3 regions of the Photobacterium sp. AWH4_225 genome follow, and region 2 is predicted to be linked to each of the others. Evidence: riboswitches for the same ligand, from Rfam matches in the RefSeq annotation. Region 2 holds a riboswitch; each other region holds the start of a gene.
What was found. A riboswitch is a leader RNA that binds a small molecule or an ion and turns the genes downstream of it on or off. The one in region 2 is predicted to bind cyclic di-GMP.
Positions count from the first base shown of each region.

Region 1 (10,948 bases), 540 kb from region 2:
CCAAGCAGGTGAAAACTGCATCTTAATGCTGGATGAGCCTACCTCAGCGCTAGATCTAGCTCACCAGCACAATTCGCTGATTGTCGCTAAACAAATGGCGCAAGCAGGAGCCGCCGTGATTATCGTGATTCATGATCTGAACCTAGCAGCCCAGTATGCAGACCGGCTGGTTATCATTAACCATGGCAAGATACAGGCCGATGGTACACCGCAGCAGGCACTGACGGCTGAAACCATAGAGTCTGTCTATGGCTGGCCAGTCTGTATAACCCAGCACCCCGTCGATGGCTACCCTATTGTCTTGCCGGCAGCGGCCTAGTTAGCTTAACCCAATTGCATAGAAAGAATTATCAACAGGGCCAATTTTTGGCCCTGTTGTCTTTCTCTCAAGCAAAAAATCGAATGTAAGCCACGAAAATTGCAAATTGAGATAACAAGCATTGCACTCTGGGCCACACTCAGTAAAATGTGAACGCAAGCGATTAAACCATGCAACATGTGCGATATGCACATCACGCATGCTGCAAAAATGTCAGTACAGAGCCGCCCATTTGAGATGCGGCCTTTTGCCGTTTCTGCTTTTTCGTACCCAACAGAACAATGAGCTACTCGAATAGAAGACGGTGAACTAGTTCATTTTTCTGTTGAGTAAATGATTAATTTATAAGGTTCTCTGACCTTTATTATTAGAAGAATAACTATGGCAACGATTAAAGATGTTGCACGTATGGCTGGTGTATCTACAACCACAGTCTCTCACGTGATTAACAAAACTCGCTTCGTCGCAGAAGCAACCCAAAAGAAAGTGCTGGCTGCGGTCGATGAGTTGAATTACGCACCTAGTGCGGTTGCGCGAAGCCTAAAATGCAACACAACAAGAACCATTGGCATGTTGGTGACCAAATCGACCAACCCTTTCTTTGCTGAAGTTGTCCACGGCGTTGAAGAATTCTGCTACGGCGCAGGTTATACCCTGATCCTATGCAATACCGAAGGTAACCTGTCAAAGCAACGTGATTACCTTCGTATGCTAGCCGAGAAGCGCGTGGATGGTCTTCTTGTTATGTGTTCAGACCTAGATGAGCAGTTGCTGGGGTTACTGGAACGTCAGAAAGAAACACCTATGGTGATCATGGACTGGGGTCCAGAGAGCCCGCACACAGATAAAATCCAAGATAACGCCGAACTTGGCGGATATGTCGCGACCAAATTTTTCATCGAGCATGGTCACAAAGCCGTTGGCTGCTTAACCGGCCATAGCGAGAAAACGGCATGTCGTGAGCGCCTGAAAGGCTTCCGTAAAGCCATGAGTGAAGCCGGCCTCGACGTCAATGAAGACTGGATTCTTGAAGGTGACTTCGAGTGTGAGTCAGCAGTCACTGCTGCCAAACAGATCATTGCGATGAAAGAGCGCCCTAGCGCAATATTCTGTTTCAACGACATCATGGCTATGGCGATGATCAGTACCTTCCAGCAAGCTGGTATCAACGTGCCGGAAGATATCTCTATCATCGGCTACGACAATATCGATCTGGCACCTTACTTCTCGCCACCACTAACCACTATTCACCAGCCTAAACGTCGTCTGGGCAAGAGCGCGGTTGAAATCTTGATGCACCGAGTGAAAGACAAAGAGCACGCAACACAGGTATTCGAAATGGTGCCTGAGCTAGTGATCCGTAATTCGGTTAAGAAATTGAACTAAGTAACCGCCAGCGTTTACTTTTTTAGAATCCAAACGGAGGCTCATGCCTCCGTTTTTTATTGCTATCAACTTATGTTTTGGGGCAAAAGTATTCATTAACGAGCAGAAATTCACGGCAATTTCTGGAATCAACATCACATTTCCAAAGTTGCGATCAAGTTCAAAAATATCATCTGAGATATTCTTAAATTGTCACGAACAAGGCAAACCTATCGAAAGGTAGGGACGCAAAGCTTCCGGCCTAAGAGTCGTCGGGTTTTATTAACTCAGTCAACTTATGGTAGCGGGGTTGCCGATGGATATAGCAACTGTGTCAAGAAAGTCTTACTTTTTTCTGACAGTGTAATGTCTTGATATTTGCTATTCTTGAATCCTCGCTCTGTTGTTAGGTGACCCAAGAAATTTTCACCGAGAAGAAGCATGGACAAACCAATTTTAAAAGAATCTTTACGCCTATTTAGTTGTTTCAATAACGTTAAATCGCGTTCAATGTTTGGCGGCTTTGGTATTTTTGCGGGTGAAACAATGTTTGCACTCGTAGTAAATGACAAACTTCATCTTCGCGCAAACGCAAAAAACGAACAAGAATATAAAAAGGCAGGGCTTAAACCGTACATATATAAAAAACGTGGCTTTCCGGTTGTAACAAAACATTACGCTATCCCCGATGAATGGTGGAATGACACCGGAAAGATTGTTGAGCAGGCGACTCGTTCTCTAGATGCAGCGAAAGTTGATAAAGAAACAAAAGAAAAAGCATCACCAGATCGAATAAAAGACTTACCAAACCTTCGCCTGGCAAATGAAAGAATGCTGAAAAAAGCAGGTATTTGTACCGTGGACGAATTGATGGAAGCAGGTTCAATCAATGCCTTTAAAGCATTACAGGATACTCACCAAGGCACCGTGAGCATTGACTTGCTCTGGGCGCTAGAGGGAGCAATTAGTGGCCAGCACTGGTCAGTTATTCCTAAGGATCGCCGCTCGGAATTACTAGCGAAATTAAGCTAGCAAAAACAAATTGCATATATAAAGAGACCATCAAGGTCTCTTTTTTTGTATTATTTTCGTCAATGATACGTGTCAATAATCAATCATTCCATTGACAACTTTTTGTCAATTTTCGTTAAATATTGAATTATCTCACAACGCTGTTTATAAATCGCTCAACACCCTTTTATTGCAAACTCACGCTTGTAAAATATGTTTCAAAATAGCACCAGGGGGTAATTATGAACTGTTCCAAACCTTTTCCAGGACAGAGCGATCAAATGTTCAAGGATAAGTTTGGCAAGTGGCCGCGAATTATGCGCCTGCTTGTTTTGTTCAGCCTGCTTCCTCCTCTCGTCGCTTTTATACTTGTACAGAATAACATCACCACGTATGAGTCACTTCACAACTTACTGGTGTCTATCGCTAGCTTAAATGCACTGTTGCTGTTCTGGGGCCTGCTGCTAAAAATCAGGGCCCGCAAGTATTGGTACCGCAATTACCATATTGGAAAAACCATGCTGCTCGCTTTTATCCCTTTGATGGCATGCGGCTATATTGTGCTCACTGAGCTCTCTTCTGAGAAGGTGATCACCCAGAACAAACCTCAAGTTGTACAAATCTCAGTCAACTAAACACTTTTTTCCATCTACCAATGAAATAATTTGCTTCCTAGTAAGGTCTTTGTCTCATAACTATCTGATAATTTCGGTAATAATTACCGCCGCTATCCTGATAAGCTCACAGTAGCATAATATAGAGACAAGGGGTCACCGTGCGCATTTCCGCCAAAGAAAACTACTCACTATTTATCAAGCCACTACTATGGCTGCAAAAACGCCATTATGGCAAAGTTCTCAATCCCGCCAAGCTGTGGGGTCGTCGCCCGACGCTATTTTGGCTTGTCGCCGGATTCTTTGGCTATTTGGATCGCCGCTCATCGCCGTTAAGTCCGGTGCTTCGCTCGTTGGTCTGCGTCAGGGTTTCCCAGCTAAATGACTGCGCATTCTGTGTCGATGCAAACGGCATGAAGCTTGCCGAGCGTTGCGATTCTGTCGAGAAAATCAAAGCACTTGCCAACTGGCAGCACAGTGAACTATTCGACCAACAGGAGCAAGCCGTCCTAGGCTATGTTGAAGCGATGACCATTACCGGCCAGCGCGTTACCGATGAAATGCTTTCAGATTTAAAACAATGGTTTGATGAAGATGCTATTGTTGATTTAACCGCGCTGGTTGCGTTTCAAAACCTGTCGGCAAAATTTAACACTGCACTAGATGTACCTGAGCAAGGTTTCTGTTCACTCCCGATCCAACCTGGTGAACAGCAATCAACAGATGCCCCTACTCATACGGACAAATAAAGGAGCAAATTATGGACAGAAAAAAACTGCTGGTTGTCAGTATTGTTGTATCCCTGATTGCTGTTTGGTTTGCATTTGATCTTGGCCAGTACTTTACCCTTGAACAAGCCAAGGCACAGCAAATCGCACTGACTGACACCATCCATGCTAAGCCATTCTTATCAAGCATGGTCTACTTTGTTCTTTACGTTGTTGTCACAGCACTGTCATTGCCAGGTGCTGCGATTATGACCTTACTTGGTGCAGCCTTGTTCGGATTTTGGTGGAGCCTGTTGCTGGTTTCCTTTGCCAGCACTATTGGTGCTACCCTCGCCTTCCTATTTAGCCGTTTCATCCTGCGTGACTGGGTGCAAGCGAAATTTGGTCACCGCCTATCTGCGATTAACCGAGGTATTGAGAAAGACGGCCCGTTTTACCTCTTCACGCTGCGTTTGATCCCGGTATTCCCGTTTTTCATCGTTAACTTACTGATGGGTTTGACGCCAATTTCTACCCGCATGTTCTATCTAGTCAGTCAGCTGGGTATGCTAGCCGGTACTGCGGTCTACATTAACGCCGGTACCCAGTTAGGCCAGATAGACAGCCTAAGCGGCATAATCTCTGCGCCAGTATTGGTATCGTTGGCACTACTGGGTATCTTCCCGCTGATCGCCAAATCCGTCATGCAAATTCTCAACAAGCGCCGTGTTTACGCTGAATGGGACAAGCCAAATCATTTTGACCAGAACATGGTCGTCATTGGTGCAGGCGCAGGTGGTTTGGTTAGCGCGTATATCGCGGCGGCGGTAAAAGCCAAGGTGACTCTTATTGAGCGCCATAAAATGGGGGGGGACTGCCTCAATACCGGTTGCGTTCCATCCAAAGCCATTATCCGCGCAGCCCACACCATGGCTGAAATTACCCGTGCCAAGGATTTTGGTATCGAGACCGGCGAAGCCAAAGTGGATTTTTCCAAGGTGATGCAACGTGTTCACAACGTAATTGGTAAAATCGAACCCCATGACAGCGTAGAGCGTTACAGCAAACTAGGCGTAAACTGTATCTCTGGTGAAGCGACTATTCTCTCGCCTTGGGAAGTCGAAGTGAACGGTGAACGTATCACGACCCGTAATATCGTGATTGCCACTGGTGCTCGCCCGTTGGTACCGGGTATCCCTGGTTTGGATAAAGTTAACTACCTAACTTCAGATTCCATTTGGTCTTTGACTGAACAACCTCAGCGCCTACTGGTATTGGGTGGTGGCCCAATCGGTTGTGAGCTGGCACAAAGCTTCCAGCGCCTCGGCAGCGATGTCACCTTGGTCGAAATGGCCGATCAGCTGCTCATTCGTGAAGATAGTGATGCCGCCGCTTTGGTCAAATCCAGCCTTGAGCAAGACGGTGTAGACATTAAAACTGGCCATAAAGCGGTTAAATTCGAACGTGTTACCGATGAGCACGGTAACGAGCAGCAACGTGTGCTGCTGGAAACCGCTAACGGTGAGTCACTAACCATTGAATTTGACGCCGTGATGCTGGCACTGGGGCGTGTTGCCAATGTACAAGGTTTCGGCCTTGAGAAACTTGGCATTACCACCTCTGAACGTGGCACAGTCGAGGTTAATGAATACCTTCAAACCAAGTACCCGAACATCTTTGCCGTAGGCGATGTTGCCGGTCCGTTCCAGTTGACCCATGCTGCCGCTCACCAGGCATGGTACGCCGCAGTAAATGGATTATTTGGTCAGTTCAAGAAATTCAAAGCGGATTACTCGGTACTACCAGCAGCGACCTATACTTCACCAGAAGTGGCCCGTGTCGGTATTAATGAAAAAGAAGCCAAGCAACAAGGTATTGATTTTGATATTGTTACCTACGGAATTGATGACTTAGACCGTGCGATTACAGATGGTGAGGATCATGGCTTTATCAAGGTGATCACGCCAAAAGGCAAGGACAAAATCCTTGGAGCAACCATTGTTGGCCATAATGCTGGCGAATTACTTGCCGAATTTACCCTTGCAATGCGCCACGGCCTAGGCCTGAACAAGATATTGGGTACCGTCCACCCTTACCCAACAATGAGTGAAGCCGCAAAATACACGGCCGGGGTATGGAAACAAGCTAATGCTCCACAAGGTCTGCTGACACTGGTTGAAAAATACCATGACTGGATGCGCAAAGACGAGCAAGCTGCTGCTAGTGAGCGTGAAGCTGAATCAGTTTTATCTATTGAAAAAGGCAGCGTAGAAGCAGACAGCGTTGAAACAACACCAAAGCGCAGCAATGAAGGTGCGCTAAGCGAAAAATAGGGATGAGAAAAGGATCATGAAAAAAACACTCCTGGGGCTGGCGCTTGCGCTGGCCTCTGGCCTTAGCACGGCACAAGCGGCTCCCGCACCAGAACAAAGCTGGGATGACATCGTTAAACAGGCTGAAGGGCAAACTGTCTATTTTAATGCTTGGGGTGGCAGCCAAGAAATCAATGACTATCTACGCTGGGCAGGTCGCCAACTGCAAGCCCAGTATGGTGTCAGCCTAAAACATGTCAAAGTCGCCGACATCGCCGAGACCACTCAGCGCCTTCTGGCAGAAAAAGCCGCAGGTAAAAACGAAGGCGGCAGTGTTGACCTGGTTTGGATCAATGGTGAAAACTTCCGCTCGATGAAGCAAAGCAACCTGCTGCACGGTCCATTTACCCAGCAACTGCCTAACTGGCAATATGTGGACACTCGCCTACCAATCGATGAAGACTTCACCGAGCCAACAGTTGGTCTAGAAGCCCCATGGGGTGTGGGCCAGTTGGTCTTTATCCATGACAAAGAAACCCTCAACAACCCGCCGAAGAATTTCGCCGAGCTGCTGAGCTTGGCAAAAGCCTTCCCGGGTAAGGTGAGTTACCCGCAACCACCAGAGTTTCACGGCAGCAGTTTCTTGAAAGCCGCTTTGCTGGAACTAACCAATGAACCGGACTCACTCTACTCTGCAATTGATAGCCAAAAGGAACGCCAGCGATTTGAGCAGGTGACTGCACCCTTGTGGCAATACCTTGATCAGCTCCACCCAGTAGCTTGGCAACAAGGCAAGCGCTTCCCATCAGGAACCAGCGAGACAATCCAGCTACTTGATGATCAGCAATTACTGCTGGCCATTACGTTCAATCCTAATGCTGCCAATGCCGCCATTGAAAATGGCAACTTGGTTGATACGGCGCAAACCTATGCCTTTGAACAAGGTGCCTTATCCAATATCCACTTTTTGGCGATTCCGTGGAATGCCCAAGCGAAAGCAGGCGCTCTGGTAGCCATCAACTTCTTGATGAGCCCTGACGCACAAGCACGTAAAGCTGATGCCAAAATCTGGGGAGACCCATCTGTTTTGAAGCCAGAGTCTTTGGCTAACAGTGGCGCGCAAGGCTTTTCATTGTTCAAATCGATCCCTGAACCACATCCAAGCTGGCTGACCGCCATTGAGCTGGAGTGGCAAAAGCGCTACGGCAGCTAAAATTAAAAAGGCTAAGCCTAACGGGTGGGAGTTAGCTCCCACCCAATGAGTAATTTATGATTCATCTATTTTTTATTTTCGCCCTTATTCTTTGTTTTTTGCCCCTCTTGCCAGGCATTATCGGGCTATTACTACCTTCGCTTTCTTGGATCCCGACATTAGGCTTTAACAATGTCTCCATCTCGGCGTTTAATGACGTGGCTACATGGCCTAACCTTACCGCATCTATCGGCTTAAGCCTGTTCACAGGCCTAGGCAGCACCGTTCTCGCGTTGTTTTTTACCTATTCAATCCTGAAACGTTATTGGGATACTGCGCGTTGGCAAAAACTTGAACGCACACTCTCCCCCATGCTGGCCATGCCACATGTTGCCTTTGCGATTGGTTTTGCTTTGCTATTTTCTCCTACCGGCTGGTTTTTCAGGCTCATCGACGCATTTGGAATATCGGATTTGGCGGGAATAGCCATTATCCAAAACAACCTTATTCAAGATAATTACGGGTTCGGCCTGATGCTGGCTCTGGCGATTAAGGAAACGCCCTTTCTGCTGATCATGAGCATTCCTATCCTCAAACAGCTTAACGTGAAGCAACTCGGTAAAGTGTCTGCCAGCTTGGGTTACAGCCATTTTGAAACATGGCGGAAAGTGATTCTGCCGCAATGGCTTCCCAAATTGCGCCTATCCCTGTTTGCGGTTGCTGCTTATGGCTTATCGGTCGTGGATGTTGCACTGATTTTGGGCCCAACACGCCCTTCCACCCTGTCTGTTCTGGTATGGCAATGGTTTAATGATCCCGATCTTCAGCAGCTTCCTCGTGCAGCTGCAGGTGCATGCCTATTACTTATCATTACCGCTGCCAGCCTAGGTCTTATCAAATTTGTCGAGTGGTTTAGCTTCAAGCAACATCGAGGTTGGATAACCAAAGGTGCCAAAACAATAAGAAACACCAAGCAAAAACCCAAGCGACACCTAGCGTTATACAGCCCATTTATCGCTATTCCCGTTATGATCGTTCCGCTATTGATAATCTGGTCGTTTGCCCAACGTTGGCGCTTTCCCGACTTATTACCTAGCCGCTATAGCGATCGATTCTGGCAACAAGAACTGCCAACCTTAGCCGATCTCATGGGCACCAGCTTATCGCTGGCGATCGTCTCCAGCACGGTCGCTCTGCTGTTAGTGATTGCATGCTTGGAATATCGCCAAAAATACCAACGCGCCATTCCAGTCTGGCTTATCGCGATACCTCTGGTGACGCCTCAGCTTTCTTTGCTATTCGGGATCCAGATCGTGACATACATGATCCCCGGCCAGCACTACTGGCTTTGGGTAAGCTGGAGCCATTTACTATTTGTCTTCCCTTATATGTATCTCGCCTTGGACGGTGCATGGCGAAGCTATGACGTTCGCCTCGATCAATGCAGCCGGAGCTTAGGCCTGAACGCATGGCAGACCTGGTGGCGAGTAAAACGCCCCCAGGTTCAACCTGCCATCATTTTCGGGCTGGCTATTGGGATCAGCGTAAGTCTTGCACAATATCTACCTACACAAATGCTTGGTGCAGGACGGATCAGTACTGTCACCACCGAGGCTGTTGCCCTTGCCAGTGGCCAGGACCGCAGGGTTATGGCGATATATGGCTTGCTGCAAGGCATACTGCCTTTCGTTTTCTTTACTCTGGCGATAGTAGCAAACCGCCTGAGCTGTCGCTGGCGACACTATCGCCAGTACTCGCTACAAAATACTCATATATCCAATAAATCAAAGGAGTACACTCACGGATGACTTTATCTGTGAAAAACCTAGCCATCCAGCACGGTGACAAGGCCCTCTTCTCACCGGTTAGCTTTGATGTTAGCCCTGGTGAAGTTTTCACCTTGATGGGCCCAAGCGGTTGTGGAAAATCAACTTTATTAAGTGCGATTGCCGGACATCTCGTTACTGACTTCTCTTTTTCCGGTGATGTGACCCTCAGCGGCACAAGTGTGATGGATTTGGCGCCCGATCAACGAAAAATTGGCCTGCTGTTTCAAGATGATCTGCTCTTCCCCCACCTCAGCGTGTTGGAAAACCTCATGTTTGGTATTCCGCGCCGCTACAGAGGTCAAGAGCGTATAGAACGTGCTGAGACGACTTTGGCAGCAATTGGCTTATCTCAACTGGCCGGCAAACAGCCTAACGAGATATCCGGCGGACAACGTGCAAGGATCAGCTTGATGAGGATGTTGCTGTCAGAGCCCAAGGCAGTACTACTAGACGAACCATTTAGCAAACTGGATAAAGCCTTGCGCAATGAATTTCGCCAGTTTGTATTCGATCAAATCCAAAGTCGCCAGATCCCCGCGATCATGGTTACCCATGATCATGATGATATACCTCCACAAGGCCGGGTCTTGGACTGGCCATGGACAACCGCAGTTCAGGAACAACCAACATGCTAGATAGATATGCGATCAAGGTGATCCGCTGGCCACTCACGACCTTCTCGGCGCTGCCGGATAAACTCGGCATTACTGCCAACCAGGTGACATTAGCGGGTTTTGTCATTGGATTGTTTGCCCTGCCAGCCTTGGCAATGGAAGCTTACCATTGGGCGTTGGGCTTTATTATCATCAACCGGATTTTTGATGGTCTCGATGGCGCGATCGCTCGCCGCCAAGGGATCACTGACTGTGGTGGCTTTCTCGATATCACTTTGGATTTTCTTTTCTATTCCATGGTGCCGTTCGGTTTTGTACTGGCCAACCCAGATGCCAACGCGGTGGCAGGTGCTTTCCTTATTTTCTCCTTTATCGGCACCGGTTCGAGCTTCCTTAGCTTCGCCATCATGGCTGGCAAACGTAACATCGAAAGCCCGGTATACAAACAGAAGTCGCTTTACTATATTGGCGGCTTGACTGAAGGGACTGAAACCATTGCCTGTTTCGTGCTGTTCTGCCTGTTCCCTGCCCACTTTGCTACCATTGCTTGGGTATTTGGCACGCTATGCTGGATCACCACAACGACACGTATCTGGGCGGGCTATCAAACCCTGAAAGAGGCTTAACTGCTTGGTTTAAGCCAATCCAAGCTAAACCAAACAGAAGTCAAACAAAAACAGCTACCCAGAGGTAGCTGTTTGTTTATTAGACCTATAATAGATTTTAGTCTTTTAGGTCAGCAATTATGCTTCTACAGGTTGGGCATTCACTGCTGCTGCTTCCACTTCATCCTTATTGAAGCCATCATGTAGGCGGTAGTAACGCTGGTAGACAAAGCCACTCACTGCCATCAAGATTGCTGGCAGACCTACCATCATAAAGTGAAGACCCATAATCGTATCTGCGGTCTGTTCAACGTTTGGCACATAACCCACCACTGACAAACCAACACCGACAATGAAGCCACCAGCCGCACCGGCAAACT
Region 1 is NZ_JBSWTF010000001.1:2,365,134-2,376,081, forward strand. Features, by position in the region: gene ACXAD4_RS11160 (heme ABC transporter ATP-binding protein) at 1-319, shown strand, start outside; gene ACXAD4_RS11165 (substrate-binding domain-containing protein) at 701-1,705, shown strand; cyclic di-GMP riboswitch class I at 1,898-2,002, shown strand; gene ACXAD4_RS11170 (TfoX/Sxy family DNA transformation protein) at 2,126-2,716, shown strand; gene ACXAD4_RS11175 (hypothetical protein) at 2,938-3,330, shown strand; gene ACXAD4_RS11180 (carboxymuconolactone decarboxylase family protein) at 3,471-4,058, shown strand; gene lpdA (dihydrolipoyl dehydrogenase) at 4,070-6,349, shown strand; gene ACXAD4_RS11190 (ABC transporter substrate-binding protein) at 6,366-7,541, shown strand; gene ACXAD4_RS11195 (ABC transporter permease) at 7,598-9,328, shown strand; gene ACXAD4_RS11200 (ATP-binding cassette domain-containing protein) at 9,325-9,984, shown strand; gene ACXAD4_RS11205 (CDP-alcohol phosphatidyltransferase family protein) at 9,978-10,589, shown strand; gene melB (melibiose:sodium transporter MelB) at 10,707-10,948, opposite strand, start outside.
Region 1: linked by a shared signal. The riboswitch ahead of ACXAD4_RS11170 (TfoX/Sxy family DNA transformation protein) and the one ahead of ACXAD4_RS13555 (lytic polysaccharide monooxygenase) in region 2 are both predicted to bind cyclic di-GMP.

Region 2 (10,948 bases):
GTTCGTTCTTCGTCCAGTCGGGTGAGGGGGCGGTATTTGCCACTGTACCTCTGATCAAGCGCCGGATGACAGGCCAAATCGCTGGGATGACTGGGGCCTACGGTAATGTCGGTGCAGTGTGTTACCTCACTATCTTGTCTGTGGTGGATTACAGCACCTTCTTCTACGTCATTGCGGCAACAGCGGTGATTGGCTTTATCACCTTGTTGATGATGGAAGAGCCAAGTGGACAAATTGCGGAGGTCAATGAGGATGGCAGCATCATGATGATTGATGTGGCTAACCGCTAGGTGGTTTTCGGCCTGTGAGGCAAAGCGAACGGCTAGCCAAGCAGGCCGATACATTGAACATAATCGTGAGTCATTGTTGTCATGGATAATAGGGTGAAGCGTGGATGAGCGAAACAATGCAACCTGGAACAGCCCATAGCCAAATGTCTGTTAATCGAAAGCGTTTTCGGCAAGCGGATACACTCGAACTTGATATCGGGGGTTATTCGGTTGCGGGGTGTAAACCAAGTAACCAAGATGCTTTTGCGGTTTACCAGCCTTCACGGCGTGAAGAAATGCTGCATAAAGGTGTGGTTGCTTGCTTGGCCGACGGAGTGAGTTGCAGTGCCCAAGCCGAGCAAGCGAGCCAAATTAGTGTCACCCAATTTATTGAAGAATATTACGCAACACCGAAAACTTGGGGCGTGAAGCAGTCGGCTGGAAAAGTGCTGCATGCACTTAACCAATGGCTTTTTCACCAAGGCTGCCAGAGTGAACTTCAGCACAATGGGATGGTGACGACTTTCTGCGCGGTGATCATCAAATCCAATACTGCGTACATCATGCATGTGGGGGATACACGTGCTTATCTCTATCGCGATCAGGCAATAACTCAGCTCACCCAAGATCACCGTCGTCATCAGTATGGCCAGCAATACTTTCTTACCCGCTCGTTGGGGATGGACAGTCATATCGAGGTAGATTTTCAACAAATACGGCTGGAGAAAGGAGACCGCTTATTACTAGCGACAGATGGTATTCACGAATGGTTAGATGATTCAAAGCTACAGCAGGTGCTATCTTTAACTAACACCCCAGTTGAGCCACTGTCCGAACAGTTGGTTGAGGCATCGCTAGCCGCGGGAAGCCAAGATAACGTGTCTAGCTTATTGATTGATGTGAAAGCCTTGCCGACTTTGACCATGGATGAGTACATAGAAGAACTGACAAAGCGAGTGATCCCGCCTGTGATGGAAGAAGGGAACCGAATCGACCAGTACCGAATATTACGAGTTTTGCATAGCGGTCCGCGCAGCCATATTTATCTAGCGGTGAGTGAATTTGATAATCAACGTTATGTGTTAAAGATGCCCTCACTCAACTTTGCGGAGGATTACCAGTACTTGCAGGCTTTTGTGCGTGAAGGCTGGGTCGGGGAGCAGATATCCCACCAGAGAATAATGAAGATCCACCCTTTTTCACGTCATTCTCCTTTCCTGTACCATGTTTGCCAATGGGTTGAAGGTAAGTCACTGCGCCAATGGATGGACGATAACCCTAAACCAGATATTGAAAAAGTGAGGGTAATGGCAGAGGAGATAATTAAGTCAATTCGTGTGATGCAACGCCATCGCCTTATTCATCGTGATATTAAGCCAGAAAATTTAATCGTCAATCAATTTGATCAAATCGTCATTATTGATTTTGGTTCCGTTTATTCAGAACACTTTGATGAAATACAAACACCTATTGATGAAACGGTCCCTGTTGGTGATATTAAATATTTGTCACCAGAGTGTTTGCTGGGCGGTAAAGTAACAATGAGGTCTGACATGTATTCAATATCCATCATTATTTATGAGATGTTGACGGGGCACTTTCCTTATCCATTTCCAAATACTTTTAAACCTGTGCAGTCAAACAGCCAATGGCCGGATTATATACCTTTGGAGAATTATCGGGATGATCTACCTGCATGGCTTGATGTGGTCATTCGCAGAGGGTGCTTCCCTAAGGCAAATCAGCGCTATGAAGCCATGTCTGAGCTTATCAGCGATTTATTTCACCCGTCATCACAGGTACTTAAGCAGGCAAGTAAGCGACCTTTAAAAAGTAAGAGCCCGGTACAGTTTTGGAAAATCACATCACTTTGTTTGTTTTTTATTGTTATTGTTCAAGTTATCATCTTGCTTAGCTGATATTACCCATTTAAATTTCACTGCTAATATTATTGGTGAGGTAAATGGTTTTATATGTATTAAATATTTCATTTCAGTCAATGATTTTTATTTATCTTAATAAATAAAAATTAAATGAGATCATCCTTCCATTGCTAATGGCTGCTTTTTGCTGATATTAAAAAAAACACTATAAATATACCCGAGCTCCTTCAATCTAAACCTTGAAGTGGCTTATTTTTATATCGTCAGCTAAAGGCTAATTATCCGAAAGGGTAGGGCGCAAAACTTCCGGCCTAAGGAGCAATCTTTTTAATGCATTGGCTCTAGGGTAGCGGAGTTACCTGATAGGAATAAGCAAGATCAAAGCAGTGGCTTCTTCCCATTAGCTGGCTTCCCAAAAAAATCATAATGGAAGCTAAATATGAAAAAGGTGATTAACTTTTCTTTGGGCGCTATGTCAGTCATGGCCGCCCTTTCTCCATTACACGCAAGTGCCCATGGTTGGGCCGACTTCCCTGCTGCTCGCCAGGTGATCTGTGAGTCAGACGGTGGTCACTGGGGGCCATCAGATGGTTCCCAGATCCCGAATGAAGCTTGTCGTGCCGCATTCTTGGAGTCGGGTACCTATCCATTGGTGCAGAAGAACGAGTTTGCCGCATTGGTTAAGGATTATCACAACATGGATGCGGTTAAGGCAGCAGTGCCGGACGGTACTATCTGTTCCGGTGGTGATCCGCGTAAGAGCGGTATGAGTGTGGCTTCAGAGCATTGGCAGCGTACCGACATGAAAGCCGGTGAAACTTTCACTCTGCGTTACCGCGCAACGGCACCGCATAACCCGAGCTTCTGGCAGTTCTACCTGACCAAGCCTGGCTACAATGCTGCCCATAGCCGTTTGGGCTGGGATGATCTGGAGCTGATAGATACTGCCGGCGATGTAGAAGTGACTCAGGAAGGCAACGGTCAGTACTACTTGATTGATGTGACTCTGCCAAGCGGCCGTTCGGGAGAGGCTACACTGGTATCACGTTGGCAGCGTGATGATCCTGCTGGCGAAGGTTTCTACAACTGTAGTGATATCCGTTTTGACGGTGAAGTGTTACCGCCTGAGTGGACGACTAAGGGCCAGTACGTCAAGCCGGGTGTCGAGGCGCAAGATGGCGATAGCGTCTGGTTCCGTATTTTCAACAAACAAGGCTCTGAAATTGTATTCGAGAAGCTGCCAATTACAGCGGCTAACGAGAACATCAATACTTGGTCTTATGATCTTGCTCAACTGATCAACGAGAAATACCCAACCATTACTCAGGTGGGTGTGGAAGAAGCATCGGGTGATATCGTTTATCAGCCATCGGATCTGTATATCAACCAAGTCTTTGTCACCAACTCGGATTACAACTACGCACTGGATGTGCGTGATGGGGATGTCATTGAACCCGCTCCGGTAACCGTCCAAGGCCTGGAAAGCGAATACACCCAGGGCAGCGATGGTAAAACCTATATCGATGCAACGGTCAGCTCAGAAGGTCGATACCTGATCAACATGAAGTTGTTGGATAGCACAGGACACCAGTTGGCCTTGGCGAGTGATATTGTCGATAACGGTAACATTGACCTATCGCTATTCACTACCGAAATAGGCTCCTTCAGTGTTGTGGTAACCGCAGCCGAGCAGGACAGCAGCGAGCATAATGTTGTTGAAACTAAGTCGATTACCATTAAAGACAGCTCTGGTGGCGGTGATTACGACTATGCCTACCCTGATGGTATCGGTAGTTATGTACCGGGTGAGACAGTAGTACTTGGCCGCGATGGCAATACCTACCAGTGCCGTCCATTCCCAGAAGGTGGTTGGTGTAACATTGATTCAGCGCACCATTACGAGCCTGGGTTTGGTTCAGCGTGGCAGGATGCTTGGATCAAGCAATAAAGAACGAAACTAATAAGCATCAAATGCTTGAATGAGAAAAACGCTGGCATAAGTCAGCGTTTTTTTATGGGTGACAGATCACAAATTACTGTGGAGCGTAGTGATAAAACGAAAAGCAGCGTTTCCATAGGGAAACAATTTTTATATGTAACTTGTTGATTTGGTGATCTGGCTCAAACTACATTACATGAATAATTTTTGGGGATTTATAACTTGTCCCAGATCAATTTGTTGCACACTTTTCTGGTGGTAGTTTTTATTTGCAGAGAGCAAGACTGATTACGGATAGTCCGTTTAAGCATATGCAGCGACCTGGATTGAAAGCGGTTTATGGTAATTAGTTTTTGATAATTATGGAGAATTTATCATGAGTAGTGCATTTTTCATCCCAACAGTAAACTTGATGGGCGCTGGTTGTTTGACGGAAGCTGCAGATGCAGTGAAAGCTCACGGCTTTAAAAAAGCTCTGATTGTGACTGATAAAGTGCTAAGCCAAATCGGTATGGTCAAGCAGGTAGCAGATCTGTTGGCACAGCGCGATATTGATTCTGTTGTTTTCGATGGTACACAACCAAACCCAACTATTGGTAATGTAGAAGCCGGTCTTGCGCTACTGAAAGACGGTGAGTGTGACTTCGTTATTTCACTGGGTGGCGGTTCGCCGCATGACTGTGCCAAAGGTATTGCTCTTGTTGCCTCTAACGGTGGTAAAATTGCTGACTACGAAGGTGTTGATCAGTCTGCGAAACCTCAGCTGCCATTGGTGGCGATTAATACCACTGCAGGTACTGCAAGTGAAATGACCCGCTTCTGTATCATTACTGATGAAGCACGCCACATCAAAATGGCGATTGTTGACAAGAACACCACGCCGCTGATGTCGGTGAACGATCCTGAGTTGATGCTGGCTAAGCCTGCCTCGCTGACTGCTGCGACAGGAATGGATGCACTGACTCACGCGATTGAAGCTTATGTTTCTACCGCTGCAACACCTATTACTGATGCGGTTGCTATCAAGGCGATCGAGCTTATTCAAGCACACCTGCGTACGGCAGTGAAAGACGGCCAGAACATCGAAGCTCGCGAGCAAATGGCTTATGCACAGTTCATGGCTGGTATGGCATTCAACAATGCTTCACTGGGTTATGTTCACGCGATGGCGCACCAGCTAGGTGGTTTCTACGATCTGCCACACGGTGTATGTAATGCGGTATTGCTGCCGCACGTGCAGCGCTACAACGCACAGGTTTGCCCAGAGCGTCTGAAAGATGTTGCAAAAGCGATGGGCGTGAATGTTGAAGGTATGACGGCAGAGCAGGGCGCTGAAGCAGCACTGGAAGCCATTCAGGCACTGTCTCAAGATGTGGGTATTCCAGCAGGTCTTCAGGAGCTTGGCGCGAAAGAAGAAGATATTGCCGTATTGGCTGACAACGCACTGAAAGATGCGTGTGGTTTCACAAACCCGAAACAAGCCAGCCACGAAGAAATCTCGGCTATCTTTGCTGCGGCAATGTAAGTAAGCCAACACCACTGCACGATTGATTTTTGCGCCCACCATTTTGTGGGCGCTTTTTTGTTTTCAGATGGTTAACTATTGAATTAAAACATTCAAAGGCTGTTGGTGAAGCGTTCCGCAGTTGATGCCGCTCCTTTTGCTGTAGCCTCATTCGGTATTGATGGCCTTTTGTAATGCATAACGCCGCTTTTTCCCTGCTGCTTGACTTCATACATCGCAAAATCGGCTTGTTGTAACACTTCACTGACGTTGGATGCGTTGAGTGGATACTCGCTGCTACCGATACTGGCCGAGATAGGGTAGTTTTTACCATTTAGAATGACTGGTTGCTGAAAACTGTTTAGCAGTTTCTGGCTGATATTAATTTCGTGCTGTACTGCTAGAGACTCGATCACGGCAAACTCATCCCCGCCCATACGGGCAACATGATAATGCTCGCCACTTAGTGCGGCCAAACGGGCAGCTACCGTTTGAAGCAACTTATCCCCAGCATGATGCCCAAGTGTATCGTTGATTGTTTTGAAATTATCTAAATCAACAAGGTAGAACCGAAATGGCTGTTGGTTCTTGACCTGCTCTTTGAGATGCTGATTGAGCCACAAGCGACTGTGGATGCCGGTTAAGGTATCGCTCATTGCCAGCTTGCGCATCGCTGATGACTCACGCCATAACGCCCACAATAAAATCCCACCGAGTAGAACAATGGCACAGAGTAGGAAGTACACCAGTTGTTTCATTGTTTGGGTGGCTTCAACGCGTTTTAGGAGGTCGCCACTAGAGAGACGAAACTTGTGGCTGAGGAAAATCACCAGATTTTCATACTGATCTTTAACGTCTGTGATCAGCTCAGCGTTAGGGTCGCCCCACTCAAAAGAGATCAGCTGCGGCTCTATGGATTGGATATAGGCAAACTGTTTGCTGATTTGATGGTAGGCACCATCAAAGTGGTAGAGGTGGCTAATATGGGTGTTGTTGAGAATCGTCTTGAACCGGCTCCATAGGATCTCATATTGCAGCATCATATCGTTATGATCACTGGTTCCTACTGCATAGCGATGAAGTTGGAGGTGGAATTCAGCATACTCTTTATGGAGCTGGAGTACATACCAAGCCGCTTCGTTTTGGCTGTTGGCAATAATGTCTGAATTGCGTTTCAGGGCGGTCACCGCTACCAAAATAATGATAATCAGCAACGGGGTGATGTAGATGAGTAAGGAGGTAATACGACGGCAATTTCCCATGTAGTTACCTGCTTACTGGGTTTCTATAGCGGTGAGCTGCCAGACCATATTGGCAAGGTGCTTGGTTTTGGCCGCTTCGGGGTGTTCATTGAGGGAAATGATGACCCAATATGGACCGTAATCTCGTACCTTCAAATAACGGCCGTCTTGCTTGATAGCGACCAAAGGGTTGTATTGCTTGATGTAATCATGGCTGACTTCGACGGAATAATCGTTGAGGGCGAGCAGTTTTAGTTTAGAAACAGAGAGATCAAAGTGCTCGAGTAGTGTTAATAGGCGTACTCCCTCGAAGGTGGCACTTTGTTCCAGCCAAGGGAGATTAGTTGAGAATGACGTTTGTGGGAGTTGCTCAAGTTGGCTTCGCTCGAGTACGAGAGAGAGTTCCTCTCCCGATGGCTTTTTGCCCGACAAAACCAGTGGGATACTCTGGCTCCATGCAGAAAATGCAGTGAAAAGGCCAAAACAATATAAAAGGAACAGTATTGTTAACTTCGGGCTTGCAAGCTGCATTGGAACTTCCCCCAATTTTCATCCTGAACTTAATACCACGACTCCAAAGCGCTTCTTGCGGTAGAGTACACTTAAGCGGCTTGGATATAATTGTAGCTGCTTCTCTTACAAGTGAGGCAAAGAAATCAAAACAAAATTGAATGAGTTCGTTGTAATTTTTTATTTCAGGCCTTATTAATAATCATGTGGTTAACGTATTTATGGTTGTTTTTTAAACGTAATAAAGTGGTGAGATCAAAATAAATCCTGAAAAAACTTGAGCTAGTCAGGCTTACTCTCTAGAATCCCCCTTCCTTTTTCGCTTGTATGACTTGTGGTCTGACAAGCGATGCTGATGGTGTAAACCATGTCTATCAGGGCGGAGCCCCTGTTTTGACAACCTTGTGGTTGTATCAATGTTTCCGGCGCCTAAGCGGAAACACTCATAAAACAATCTGTGTTCAACTCGTAAATCCAGGAGTGCAAATTGGAAATTTTCAATTTCGTTCTGGACAACTGGGATGTGATTGTCTCTCGTACTGTAGAGCATCTGTCGTTGGTGAGCCTGGCCGTTGGCCTAGCCATGATGACAGGGGTACCTATTGGTATCGCAATTACCCAGAATCAGCGTGTCGCCAATGTGGTGCTATACGTTGCGTCCATTATCATTACGATCCCTTCTATTGCCTTGTTCGGGATCATGATCCCTGTGTTGTCGATTATCGGCCAGGGTATTGGTTATCTGCCTGCAGTGATTGCGGTTTTGCTGTATTCGCAGTTGCCAATTATTCGTAATACCTACACCGCAATTAACAACGTTGACCCGGCCCTGCGCGAAGCGGCAAGGGGTATCGGCCTGACCAACATGCAGCGCCTTCGCCTGGTGGAAATTCCACTGGCTATCCCGGTGATCATGGCTGGTGTGCGTACCGCCGTGGTGATGAACATCGGCGTGATGGCGATCGCCACCTACATCGGTGCTGGTGGTTTGGGGACGTTTATTGCACGAGGGATCAGCCAGTCTGATCCGCGCCAGCTGATTGTTGGTGCTGTAGCTGTGAGCCTGTTGGCCATTTTTGCCGACACGGTATTGGCGAAGATCCAAAAGAAATTCACACCGAAAGGTGTCGTCGTTCACGGCTAAGTTTTACGAATTTAAGAGGGCGTTTTCATGATTCAACTTGAGAACCTGACAAAAGTTTTTGAAACACCACAGGGTGTGGTGACAGCAGCCGATCATATCAACATGGAAGTACCGACCGGCGAAATCTGTGTCCTGCTGGGCCCATCTGGCTGTGGTAAAACCACCACGTTAAAAATGATCAACCGCCTGGTAACACCAACCTCTGGTCGTGTGCTGATCAACGGTGAAGATACTACAGGTATCGATACAGTCACCTTGCGCCGTAACATCGGTTACGTCATCCAGCAGATTGGTCTGTTCCCGAACATGACCATCGAAGAGAATATCAGCCTGATCCCGAAACTGATGGGCTGGGATGCCAAGCGTTGTACCCAGCGTGCCAAAGACCTGCTGGATATGGTGGCACTGGATCCGAACACTTTCATGAAGCGCTTCCCGAATGAGCTTTCAGGTGGCCAGCAGCAGCGTGTCGGCGTTATCCGCGCGTTGGCGGCCGATGCACCGGTACTTTTGATGGATGAACCTTTTGGTGCAATCGACCCGATCAACCGTGAAGTGATTCAGGAAGAATTCCTGAAGATGAACAAAGAGCTGAAGAAAACCATCATGTTCGTCTCACACGATATTGATGAAGCGGTGAAAATGGCTGATAAAGTGGCGATCTTCCGTGATGGCCAGCTTGAGCAATACTCTAGCCCAGACCAGCTTCTAGCTCACCCAGCGACTGACTTTGTGGCAGATTTCGTCGGTACAGACCGTACCTTGAAGCGCCTGCAGCTATCAACTGCTGGCGAAGTGATGGAACGTCAGGTTCCGACAGTATCACCGAATGACACGCTGGAGATTGCCCTGCAGCGCATGAATGATTACGGCCACGGCATGATTGTGATGGTGAACAACCAGAACCAGCCAATCGGCATGATCACCAAGTCGGTTGCCATGAGCCAACGCGGCCTGTGTAGTGACCACTACGATGGATTGCCTATCCTGATGAACCAGGAGCAGGACTTGCGTGCCGTAGTTTCCAAGATGTTTGCCCATGACATCAGCTGGTTAGCGGTAGTCGACCAGCAAGGCCAATTGTGTGGTGAAATTTCACAGCGTGGTATTACACACCACCTGGGAGCCAGTTTCCGTAAAAAGGGGTAAGGGATGAAGTCGATTAACTTAAGCCCTTACTTCAATGCGCTATTGCTGGTAACCGTATTCCTCATCGGGATCTGGGCCCAGTCATCAGGTTTTGTCGAGCAGTTCATCTATTACTGGGATGAAATCATCTACCTGTCAGGCCACCATATCAAGTTGACCCTGATTTCGGGCTCGATTGCGATTTTAATTGGTGTGCCGGTGGGAATTATCCTAAGCCGTCCTGCTTGCCGTAAGGCTGCTGACTTGGTGATGCAGATCTTCAACATCGGTACCACGGTCCCGACGCTGGCAGTACTGGCGTTGTCGATGAGCTTCTTGGGCATCGGTGACAAACCGGCAATCTTCGCCCTGGCCTTTGCCTCGGTATTGCCAATTCTGCGCAATACCTATACCGGCCTGCTCTCGGTGCCTGCACACCTTAAAGAAGCGGCAACCGGTATTGGCCTGACGCCAACACAGCAGCTGGTAAAGGTTGAATTGCCAAACGCGATGTACGTCATCATGGCGGGTATCCGCACCGCTTTTGCCATTAACATCGGTACCGTACCGCTGGCATTCCAGATTGGTGGTACCGGTCTGGGTGAGCTGATCTTCGCTGGTATCGACCTTTATGATACGCCGATGATGCTGGCAGGGGCGATCCCGACAGCGGTACTGGCGCTTATCATGGATATGGTACTAGGTGTGGTGACTTTCCTGATAGTGAGCAAGGGTGTAAACCCTAACCGTAAGTAATGGCTCGGAGTAATACAAAGATGAAACGCGTAATTTCTTTATTGACTGCCGTAGCCACTGTGTTCTCGGTAATGACTTTCTCGGTGTCGGCGCAGGCCGCGGGCAAGCTGGTCGTTGGCGGTAAAGGTTATACCGAGCAGCTGATCATGTCTTCGATGACTGCACAGTACCTTGCCGGTCTTGGCTATGATGTCGACCAGCGTGACGGTATGGGTTCAACGGTTCTACGTACTGCTCAGCTAAACGGTCAGATCGACCTGTACTGGGAGTACACAGGCACCGGTTTGGTCACTTTCAACAAGGTCGTTGAAAAGCTAAATCCGGAGCAGACTTACCAGCGTGTCAAAGCACTGGACGAAAAAGTTGGCCTGATCTGGCTTAACCCATCGCAGGCGAACAATACCTATGCGCTGGCGATGCGCAAAGACTTTGCCAAAGAGAAGGGCATCGAGTCCATCACTGATATGATGAACTGGTTGCAGTCAGAAGACGGCAAAGATGCCCAGATGGCAAGTAACGTTGAGTTCTCGGCCCGTCCGGATGGCTTGAAGTCACTGCTAGAAGCCTATGAGTT
Region 2 is NZ_JBSWTF010000001.1:2,909,129-2,920,076, reverse strand. Features, by position in the region: gene ACXAD4_RS13565 (NarK family nitrate/nitrite MFS transporter) at 1-290, shown strand, start outside; gene ACXAD4_RS13560 (bifunctional protein-serine/threonine kinase/phosphatase) at 395-2,188, shown strand; cyclic di-GMP riboswitch class I at 2,415-2,515, shown strand; gene ACXAD4_RS13555 (lytic polysaccharide monooxygenase) at 2,592-4,100, shown strand; gene yiaY (L-threonine dehydrogenase) at 4,468-5,616, shown strand; gene ACXAD4_RS13545 (diguanylate cyclase domain-containing protein) at 5,709-6,857, opposite strand; gene ACXAD4_RS13540 (putative pterin-binding protein) at 6,870-7,367, opposite strand; gene ACXAD4_RS13535 (ABC transporter permease) at 7,834-8,490, shown strand; gene ACXAD4_RS13530 (ABC transporter ATP-binding protein) at 8,518-9,639, shown strand; gene ACXAD4_RS13525 (ABC transporter permease) at 9,643-10,374, shown strand; gene ACXAD4_RS13520 (glycine betaine ABC transporter substrate-binding protein) at 10,395-10,948, shown strand, end outside.

Region 3 (10,948 bases), on a different contig from region 2:
GGCATGTTCACGGCCTCGCCGTCAGCATGATACAAACAAAGCTCGCGTGCCAATGCTTCTTGTGGCTCTTCCACCAGCACGACTCGCTCACCCAAGGTCTCATAGGCTTTTTTCACAGCCGGATAAATTAAGCTCGCTCCACCGCCAACTAGGTAGACACGGTTAGGGTTCTTGGCGAACTTCTTCGCTTCGTAAGCAACTTGCTTACCCAGTTCATCAATTTTTGTTTCGATTTTGTCGAGAATGACCGAGATCTGGCTTTCGTCATTTACCACCTCGCGCACAAAATCTTGATTATCTCGTTGCTTGATAAGCTCATTCGCCACCAAGTAACTTGAATCACTGTCAGCTACAGCTAGTGACTTACGCGCCACATCCGTCACCATGGATACACCGATTTCGTTATTGCCGTATATAGCTGACACATCATCGAACTCACCGACAATCACACCCATATCCAATGTTGTGCCACCGATATCAATCACCAGAGAGCGGTTGAACTGGCTAACAGACTGCATAGTCAGAGTAGAAAGCACCGCAGGTAAGCTCTCCGGCATCACCTCAACATCAACGATTTCAAACAGTTCGCCTTTGTTAAGCTCGATCTGACGCATCAAATTGTCACGCTTACGGGCAATTTTATCTTCGTTCTTCTGACAATCTTCGGCGTTGTAGTATTCAGTAATAGGCAGGGTCACCACCAATTTTACTGGGCCTGGTGCAATGCCAGTCTGTAACAAAGCATGATGGACAGACAACAGGTTCAAATCATCATACTGGTAATCGACATGTGTTGTTTCCAATGCCTTGTCCGAAGTCATGTCGTAGGTATATTTCGTTGAGCCAATCGTATAGTTAAAGATCTTCTTGTCTTTTCTTAGTGCGGCACTTTTCCAGTTTTTCCTGAACGAGTTAGGAGAGATAACGGTATGTAGTTCACCTTGTTCAATCCAACTTACTTTAACGTTGGTTGAACCGTCATCAACCGCAAATTTACGTGGCGTCATTGTATTCCTGCTTTTTCTCGGTGAGAGTAATTGGTCTGCGCGAAAGTAAATAAAAACTGCAGGCCAATGGCAAACTCAGCACGAGAGATTTGAAGCAATTCAGCAAAACAAAAATAATCTTAGTTTTTCATTTAATTTCTCTAAAAACGTGTCGATCCGCTTTGTTTGAATGCAGGTAGATGCAACCAACTGACTGAGTCATGATTGTCTGATTGCACCACTTAATTTAAAAGCTTAACTTTCTTTTTCAAGCTCCCTTTACCTTTCACAGCCACTATTAAGGTATTAAATAACAATGCATTACTCTTATTAAATGAAATCATCACTTATTTATAAAACCTGTAGAAACACTCTTTGTTTATAATATGAGGTATTATCAAGAGCAAAAACAGCGGTAAAAGAAATGTTTGCCGGTGATTCAGATGAAACCCATCCAATATTCACATAAGAAATACAACACCAACGGTAAATAACGCCCGTTAATGCAATATGAAATCGACATTTTTTTGTCGCCACAAGTAAAAAGACACGTTCAATAATTCGCCAAACTGGTCGCACCAATTTGCTAGACAAAGATCACCATTCCATATAAATTCAAACACTTAATTGAAATCACAATATCACTCAAGTTCATGAAGCAAGCTCACATACCCACAAGTTTTTGCTATCAATTAAAATAAAACAAAAGATTTTTCTTTGACCAAAATAAGCACCTTTGCTACTAATTTAATAGTACTTGTGACAACGGCAAACTAAATGAAAGTTTAGGACGCAAAGCTTCCGATCTAATGAGTTTTCTATGATAGCGGGGCTACCTCAAGTGGAGTTTACTCCCTTTCGTTGTGCTCGTATTTATTAAAACAAATGGAGTGTGAACATTATTGATTGGTTCTGTTTTGTCTCGTTTTCTAAATAGAGTTTCAATTTATTCCGCTCAACAAACCATTACTCGTTTTATGTAAATGGAGTTCATTCTGTGAAAAAGTCTAATCTAGCCATATTTATTGGCGGCTTACTCTCGTCCTCAATAAGCTATGCTGTCGCACCCGGCGCACCAACCATTGATTGGGGTGAGCACACCTACGCTCTTGTCGAGTTAAACCGAGATGCCAGCAGCTACGAAGATATCGTGGTTGGTGTACATGACAGTGTCGCCGTTACCGTTTCTTGGCAAACATGGAGCGGCGACCCTGCAGAGACGGCCAATGTGAAACTTGATGGCAATACGGTCTGGACCGGCAGTGGCAGCGTTAAAAGCGCCACATTTGATGTCAGCAAAGGTGGTGTCTACGACATGACCGTTGAACTGTGTAACGCTGATGGCTGCAGCGAAAGTGGCAGCGTCGAGCTTACTATCGCCGATACCGATGGTAGCCACTTAGCGCCGTTGGTACCCGTTCTGCAAGAGAACAATAAACCTTATACCAATAAATCAGGTAAGGTTGTCGGTAGCTATTTTGTTGAGTGGAGTGTGTATGACCGCGCCTTCCCTATCGATAAAGTCCCAGCCCAAAACCTCACTCACATCATCTACGGTTTCACCCCAATCTGTGGCGGCAATGGCATCAATGACAGCTTGAAGCAAATCCCTGGCAGCTTCGAAGCATTGCAAAAAGCCTGTGCGGGGCGAGAGGATTTCAAAGTCGCTATCCATGACCCTTGGGCTGCACTTCAAAAAGGCCAACAAGGCGTCAGTGACTGGGCTGATCCATACCGGGGTAACTTTGGCCAGATGATGGCGCTCAAACAAGCCTACCCAGATTTGAAGATCCTGCCTTCTATTGGTGGCTGGACCCTTTCAGACCCATTCTACTTCATGCACGATGAAGCGAAGCGCCGGACCTTTGTTAACTCAGTCAAAGAGTTCCTACAGACCTGGAAGTTCTTTGATGGTGTAGATATCGACTGGGAATACCCGGGCGGTAACGGTGCCCACCCTACTCTTGGCGACAAAGAAAAAGACGGTGAATTATATGTCACGCTGATGAAAGAGCTGCGTGAAATGCTGGATGAGCTTTCGGCAGAAACAGGCCGCACCTATGAGCTGACTTCTGCCATCGGTGTCGATGTCAAAAAGATCGAAGTCGTAGACTACAGCCGCGCCCAGCAATATATGGACTACATCTTCCTGATGAACTACGACATGTTCGGTGCCTTCGATTTGAACAACCTAGGCCATCAATCTGGACTGTATGATGCGAGCCATAACCCTGCGGTTACCCACACCACAGACCGAGGGGTCAATGATCTCCTGGCACAAGGGCTCGATCCGGAGAAATTGGTGATTGGGGTACCAAAATATGGTCGTGGTTGGAAAGGAGTTCACAACTATACCGGCGATAACCCGATGACAGGACAGGCCACCGGCGGTATTGATGGCACATGGGAAGCAGGCGTATTGGATTACCGCGATATTGCCGACAATCACTCAGGCAATGGCTGGGAAGACCGTTACGACGAGCAAGCAGAAGCTTCATACAAGTGGAACCCTACCACTAAAGAGCTTATCTCCTACGATAACGCCAGAGCTGTAAAAGCGAAAGGCAACTATGTTCAGCAACGTGGCTTGGCAGGCCTATTCTCGTGGGAAATTGATGCCGACAATGGCGATATCCTCAATGCGATGCACGAAGGGCTCGGCCATGGTGATGGCGGAGTGACACCACCACCGGAGAACAAACCACCTCATGCCAATGCCGGCATTGACCAGACCGTAACAGGACCAATTGATGTCATTCTGGATGGCTCAAACTCCTACGATCCTGAGCAACAAACCATTACCTATAGCTGGAAACAAACTGCTGGCGACACCCTGGCTATTACTGGGGAACACGAGGCAAAGGCAACGATAACCGTACCTTCAACCGATACTGATATCAGCTATTCCTTCACCCTGACAGTAACAGACGAGGAAGGCCTGACTGACAGCGACACAGTTACCATCAATAACAAGGCAGAGCAGGAAAACCAGCCGCCGAGCGTATCGCTGCCAGCCCAGCTTACTGTTGAGACGCAAGATACCTTCACCCTCAATGCCCAAGCGGATGACCCAGACGGTGACCCGTTGACTTACAGCTGGACTATCCCTCAAGGGTTTAGCCTAGTTTCGGGCCAAGGCACAGCGTCACTTACCCTAACTGCGCCTGCCGTTACTGAAACATTGCCGGCAACGGTAGCTGTATTGGTATCAGACGGCGCACTGGATGCACAGGCGCAAACAGCCGTGACTGTGACACCTAAAGATACAGGTGGCAATGAGTGTGACTTAACCGATCCAAATGCGGGCAACTATCCTGCTTGGTCAGGCGGTGCTGTTTACAATACCGGTGACCAAGTCAGCCACGACCAACTGGTTTGGGAGGCAAAATACTGGACGCAAAACAACGAGCCAACTTCGACTGCCGATCAGTGGAAACTGATCAGTGATGTTGAGTTTGGTTGGAACACGGGTGTGGCGTACAACGGTGGTGGTGAAGTCAACCATAACGACTACCGTTGGAAAGCCAAATGGTGGACCAAAGGCGAAGAGCCAGGAGTTGCTTCAGTATGGGAGAACATCGGTGCAGCTACTTGTGACTAGCAGCGAAAAAGAATGAATGATAGCTAAAAACAGCGACTCTATGAGTCGCTGTTTTTCAGCTTTTCTTCAAGTTAATCTCGGGTCAAAATTAATTCAATACGGTCCCATTCAACTAGTTTTTCTTCATTAAAACCAGTTTCTTCCGACTTCATACTAGCACTTCGATATACAACAAAAGGTTGTACTGTCTGCCACTCACCATCATAAAACGCGAACTGATTAATCGAGGATTTATCAATAATTTTATAAGTCAATATTAGATTAGTTGGCCCCTCTTCACATGGTTTCCCATTCAATAAACCGACAGCATGCTTCTGTTCAATCAAATTAGGTAAGTTCGATTCATTTACTTCGGAAGCACAACCCTCATATCGCTGTACAAGCAAACGAACTGAACGTGTAATTTTAGTTCCTGAATTTCCTAAAGGCTCAGAAGATACAACGTCTACAGATAATATAAGACCGTGGCCATATTGCCTTATCTCCTCATAAGTTTCTGCCTCTATAGTTGCACCAACAAGCTTAATTTTAGAACTATCGAATTTATCGTCACTGTTTTTCACCGAGCTTTCAAGAGTAACAAAGGACTCTGATATGGTCAGATCTCGGGTAGCCTTTCCTTTTTCTGGTGGCTTAATGTTTATGAATCTGACAGGCTGAGGCTTCAATTCTTTATAAAGTTCATTTGACTTTTCACTTACCCACAACGTGAAATTTTTCTTTGGTGCATAGTCGAATAAAGAAATTTCTCCTGAACCTGGCTGTACTTGCAAGTATTTGCCAAACCATCCACCGTTTACCCCCTCGAGGCTATATGTTCGAGTACCGTATGATAAAGGCAAATCAGCGAATACTTTTTTCAATGGTGCATATTCAAAACTTTCATTTTGAAGTTCATAGCCTGGATGTTCCGCCTTATGAATAACCCCATCAACATTACCAAACGCTGGTAAATAGTTCCTTGAGTCAGCAGCCTCAAATGAAATACTAAACTCCCCTGTTGATTGAATAGACAGTATTCCACCTTCAATCAACGTCACTGGCGATGTATTGGGATAATTCACCTTAAAAGAAATATCACCTTTTAGATTTTCAATCACCGGTGTTATCACGCCATCAGGAGAATACACAGCATCACTATAATCTACTTTTACGGGGTTAGCAGCTTTATCGATAGTGACAGAGAAAGAGGTCTTTGTCGGCTTATATTTATCATCACCTGAATCAGTTACTTCCACGACTGCATGTCCAGCATTGTGAACGGTCATTTCTCCACTAGAAGAGTTGATCGATATAACATCGTTTTCACTTTTATCATCAAGAATCTTATAAGTTAAATCACCCACAACACCACTAATTTTAGGTGAAGAAAGTATAGGATTACCTTCAGAAAAAGTACTGACTAAGTCACCTTTGACGATTAACGAAGAATCAGCAGCATTCACAACAACACTCATTTTTTTAGGCACTGATGCGAGATAATTTTCACTTTCTTCTACAACAGCAGTAAAATTAGCAACACCACTTTTTAATATCTTAAAGCAATGCTTTGAAACATCGTACTCAACGATTTTTCTATCACCATCTGTTGCTGGCAACAAGGTAATCCTGCCCATATTGCCTGTGAAATTTGTGTCCAAACACAAATCTGGCGCATATGTTGTAGTCAAGCTGCTTACAGTAAAATCTGGATGACGAGCTTTAAGTACATTGACGGTCAAAAATGCCGGTGACGATGACTGGTAGTTTTCTCCGCCGTCATCAATAACAGATAGATTTGCTGTTCCTGCACGTAAGATACTCAATTGATTATCATTTAATGAAACAACATTACTATTTCCACTGAAAGATAGCTTACCTAGTTGCCCCTTCATTGATGGAGTAACTTTCATATCTTCTGCGAAGGTATAGGTTACTACACTGTCTTTAATCCCCGGATGAACAGCAGGGTTCACATTTACAGAAAACAGTCGTTCATCAGCAGCAAAATTCTTGTTGATATCATCAACAACTTTAACTTCAGCATGACCCACTTTTAGTATTCGCAATAAACCTGTTTGCTCATCAACTTCAATAGCATCGTTCCCAGTTAGAACCTCATAATGAACAGGTGCGACACTGTTATTTACTGCAGGAGTAAATAGCTTCTCACTATCAAAGAAGATGTTAGCATCGGAAACAGTTAAATTAGGACGTTTACCTACCTCAACTCTCACTTTAAAACTGGCTTCTTCCGTTGCATATCCATACTCACTGCCAAAGTATTGCGTAGCTTTAACAGTGGCATCACCGACTCGTAAGGCCGTCATCAAGCCCGTGTCTTCATTGAGCGTAATAACAGGATTTGATTTATCCTCGTCAGCCAATTCATAGTGGAAGTATCCATCTTCAGAACCACTTATCTTGACTGGATTAAAAGACAAGCCTGTTTGGAAACTGCGTATAATTGAAGAAAAATCAAGCACGTCAGGCTCAATGGCTTCTATGTTTATTTTGGCTGATTTAGTGGTTTCAAAATAATTTCTATTTCCGAGATCCGTAAGCGTAACTTCAACTGTCCCTGGCACGCCTTCAGCAACAATAGTCCCCGACTCTGGGATAAAGCGTACTAACCCTTCTGGCTGAAAATTAACTTCGATTTCACCTTTATTTCCAGAAAAAGGTAAGAATATATCCCCATTAGTAACTGTAGAGATATTGATGTCTGATAGTTCTAGCTCAGTATTCTTGGCTTTATCAACCACAACATTAAATGTTGCACTTGAAGTCTTATACTCTCTGCTACTATCAACAACAGTAACTTCAGTTTCTCCAACCGCAAGTATTGATATCACGCCTGAATTAGGATCAATGGTGATCACATCATTTGGTTCACCAGCAGAGATGCTAAATTCAGTTTCTCCAACTTGATGATGTACCTGCGGGTAGGCAATGCCATTCTCAGAAAAGGTTAGCGAAAGGTCTTGAACGGATAATGCTGTTCGCTCTAGTTTTTCAGGTGGTTTCGGGGCTGAATTTGGTTCACTTGAACCTCCGCCTCCACCACCGCATCCAAATAAGATAAGACTTAATATCAATGCAGAATATTTAGTATTCATGTTTTTCCGCCTGCAAAAAAATATATTTACCACTTATGTGGTAGAATTAATCGAACAATATTTTATTTCGTGCGGATTATACGTTCAGCAAACATTAAGATTCAATAACATTGATTTATTGAAATGTATGACTATGTCATATATTTTATAAATTTAAAAACAGCAACCAAAAATAAGCAAAAAAAATCAAGAACTTAACCACAAGTTAAGTTGGACTTGAAATGAATGAATTAAAATTAACAATCAAATTTTTCATATATGAAAAATAAAATCAAATAATTTGTGAGAAAAACCCTTGATATTATTTAAATATTCAAGGATTTCGAGTTTTTAAAGAGATTAACTTTGAAGTAACTGTACTGTCGTCACAAGCTTATCATTCAAATGCGGATGAATTATGCCACCATTTTCAGGGTCGAAATTCTCGTAAAAACTCGGAACAGATAATGTTGCTTTCACTTCCGCACCGAAGAATGGCATCGATGACTCAGCCGCTGCCAATACGTTCTTGGCACCACCAGGGCCTGGTGAGGTTGATAGCAAAACAACGGGTTTATCTTTATACACTTTAGGCTCGATGCGAGAAACCCAATCAAACAAATTCTTATAGGCCGCTGTGTATGAGCCATTGTGCTCGGCGAATGAAATCAGCAGTGCATCTGCAGATTGAACCTTCTTAAGGAATGCATGGGCGAGTGCGGGTTGTCCCAGTTCATTTTCCTTATCCTGGCTAAAAAGTGGCAACTCGAAATCATTGAGATCCAACACTTCAACGTTGATGCCTTCCAATTGCGAGGCGGCATAGGTGACAAGTTGTTTATTAATGGAGGTGCTGCTATTGCTTGCGGCGAAGGCTATCACTTTCATTTTGTCATCCTTTTCAATAAGTATTATTTTGCTTGCCCGTTAACAGTAGCAATCCAGTTTAGCTAAGTAAACCTAATAGCTTATTTAGCATCCTGCTATATAACCTTATGAAAAAAGGGGAGAACTAGCGTTCTCCCCTCTTGCTTATTCATTCAACCCGGCCATATAGAAGGCTGAAAGTATTCTCTTTTTTAAAGTAATACCGTGCTTAAAGTGACAGAATCACACCTGCGATTGAGGCACTCATCAAGTTCGCCAGTACACCAGCAGCAATCGCACGGAAGCCCATTTTCGAAATAAAGGTGCGACGTTCAGGGGCAAGGCTGCCCAAACCACCAATCAGAATCGCCATGGTTGAAACATTGGCAAAGCCGCACAATGCGAAAGTGACAATCGCCAGTGAGTGCTCGCTCAGCTGATCTTTCACTTCCATCATTTGGATAAAGGCAACGAATTCGTTAACTACTACCTTGCTACCAATCAATGAGCCAGCCACCAAGGCTTCATTCCAAGGCACACCAATCAGGAATGCAATCGGCGCAAACAGGTAACCAAGGATAATTTCAAAGCTCAGCTGAATACCAAACAAGTCACCAGCACTACCCAGCAGACCGTTAAGCAGCGCAATCACACTAATGAAAGCAAGTAGCGTTGCACCTACCGCAACGGCAATACGCACGCCGGACATGGCACCGTCCGCCAAAGCTTCAACCACATTGGTCGCACGTGGCAGCTCAACAGACGTGATTTCATCTTCATCGTTCACCTGCTCGCTTGGTGGTACCATCATTTTAGCCATCAACAAGCCTGCAGGAGCCGACATGAAGGCCGCAGCAATCAGAAAGTTCAATTCCACACCCAGCGAGGCATAGCCAACCAAGGTTCCACCTGCCACTGAAGCTAGGCCGCAAGTCATCACCGCAAAGAATTGCGAGTCACTCATTTTTATCAGGTAAGGCTTAACCACTAGCGGTGCCTCAACCATACCAACAAAGATATTAGCGGTTGCAGATAGTGATTCAGCACGGCCTGTGCCCAGCAGACGCTGCAAGCCACCGCCGATGACGTTGATCACTTTCGGCATCAAGCCAATATGGTAAAGCGCAGAAATAAGCGCCGAGAAGAAAATGATGATGCCCAGTACATTAATGGCAAAAACAAACCCCACGCTGCCAGTTGCCAAGCCACCAAACAAAAAGCTAATTCCCTGCTGCCCATAGTCGATGACACTGGATACACCTGCTGTTACTGCATTTAGGGCATCTTTTCCTGCAGGGACATACAGCACCAGCAAAGCAAAAATGATCTGCAGACCAAATGCCAGTGATACAGTTCTGACAGGGATATTGCGGCGATCTGTTGATAGGAGATACGCAATAACCAGAATGGCGAAAATACCCAGTAAGGAAGACATGAAATAGCACCTTTGCTCTAAATGTTGAGCCGCGCATTCTAGAGAGCAAAGGATTGCGTACAAGGCAGGTTTGCTATTTGTTTGTTACACGTTTAAATCACCCCAAACACCAACGAGCACAAATAATTGATTTTAATGGGGTTTACTTTATGCCATCCTTGATTATTGCCAAATGGAAAAAGTATTTATGCCTTCGCGAACAATTATTTGCTATCAACTGTTGGAATAATCAGCAATTATTAGATCTTTACCCACGGCTTTAACGCTTCGTCCCAATAAGGCGCCTCACCGATATATTGCTTAAAGAAATCGATAACAGCACTTATCTTGCGGGGTAAATGCTTACGGCTTGGATAAACGGCATAAAACGGCATGGTTTGATTTGCTGTCCAATCAGGTAACAGTTGAATCAATTTACCGTCCCGAAACTCGTCAGTTAATAGATAACTGGCAAGATAGGCGACTCCCCACCCTGCTACTGCTGCATCCCTAACGGCTTCGGCCAAATCAACCCGGTAATTGCCATTCACCTTAACACTTAGAAACTCCCCCTCTTTGATAAAGTCCCAACAACTATAATCGCGCTGACGGCTTTGGTAAGTCACGCAATTGTGGTTGGCAAGATCGGACGGATGGTTGGGTGCAGGGTGTTCAATCAGGTATTTTGGGGAAGCAGTAACAATAAAACGTGTCTCTGCCAAACGCTGTGCAACATATCCTTCTGGAATATGTTCAAAGTTGGTGATCCACAAATCCAAACCATCAGCCAACATATCCGCTTTATGGTCAAACAGGCTAAGCTCAACCTGTAAATCAGGATAGAGCTGACGCAGTTTCTCTATCGCAGGGATAATATGCATAGTGCCAAATGACTGGGAGAGCCCCAAACGAATCACACCGGTTACGTCATCACGCTTCTGTGCCATGGTGTCGTTGGCTTCGTTAACGGCATCAACAATTTGATTGGCGTACTGAGCAAAAT
Region 3 is NZ_JBSWTF010000004.1:436,209-447,156, forward strand. Features, by position in the region: gene parM (plasmid segregation protein ParM domain-containing protein) at 1-1,007, opposite strand, end outside; cyclic di-GMP riboswitch class I at 1,744-1,826, shown strand; gene ACXAD4_RS19445 (glycosyl hydrolase family 18 protein) at 1,984-4,587, shown strand; gene ACXAD4_RS19450 (cadherin repeat domain-containing protein) at 4,659-7,685, opposite strand; gene ACXAD4_RS19455 (NADPH-dependent FMN reductase) at 8,025-8,552, opposite strand; gene ACXAD4_RS19460 (NupC/NupG family nucleoside CNT transporter) at 8,761-9,966, opposite strand; gene ACXAD4_RS19465 (LysR family transcriptional regulator) at 10,206-10,948, opposite strand, start outside.
Region 3: linked by a shared signal. The riboswitch ahead of ACXAD4_RS19445 (glycosyl hydrolase family 18 protein) and the one ahead of ACXAD4_RS13555 (lytic polysaccharide monooxygenase) in region 2 are both predicted to bind cyclic di-GMP.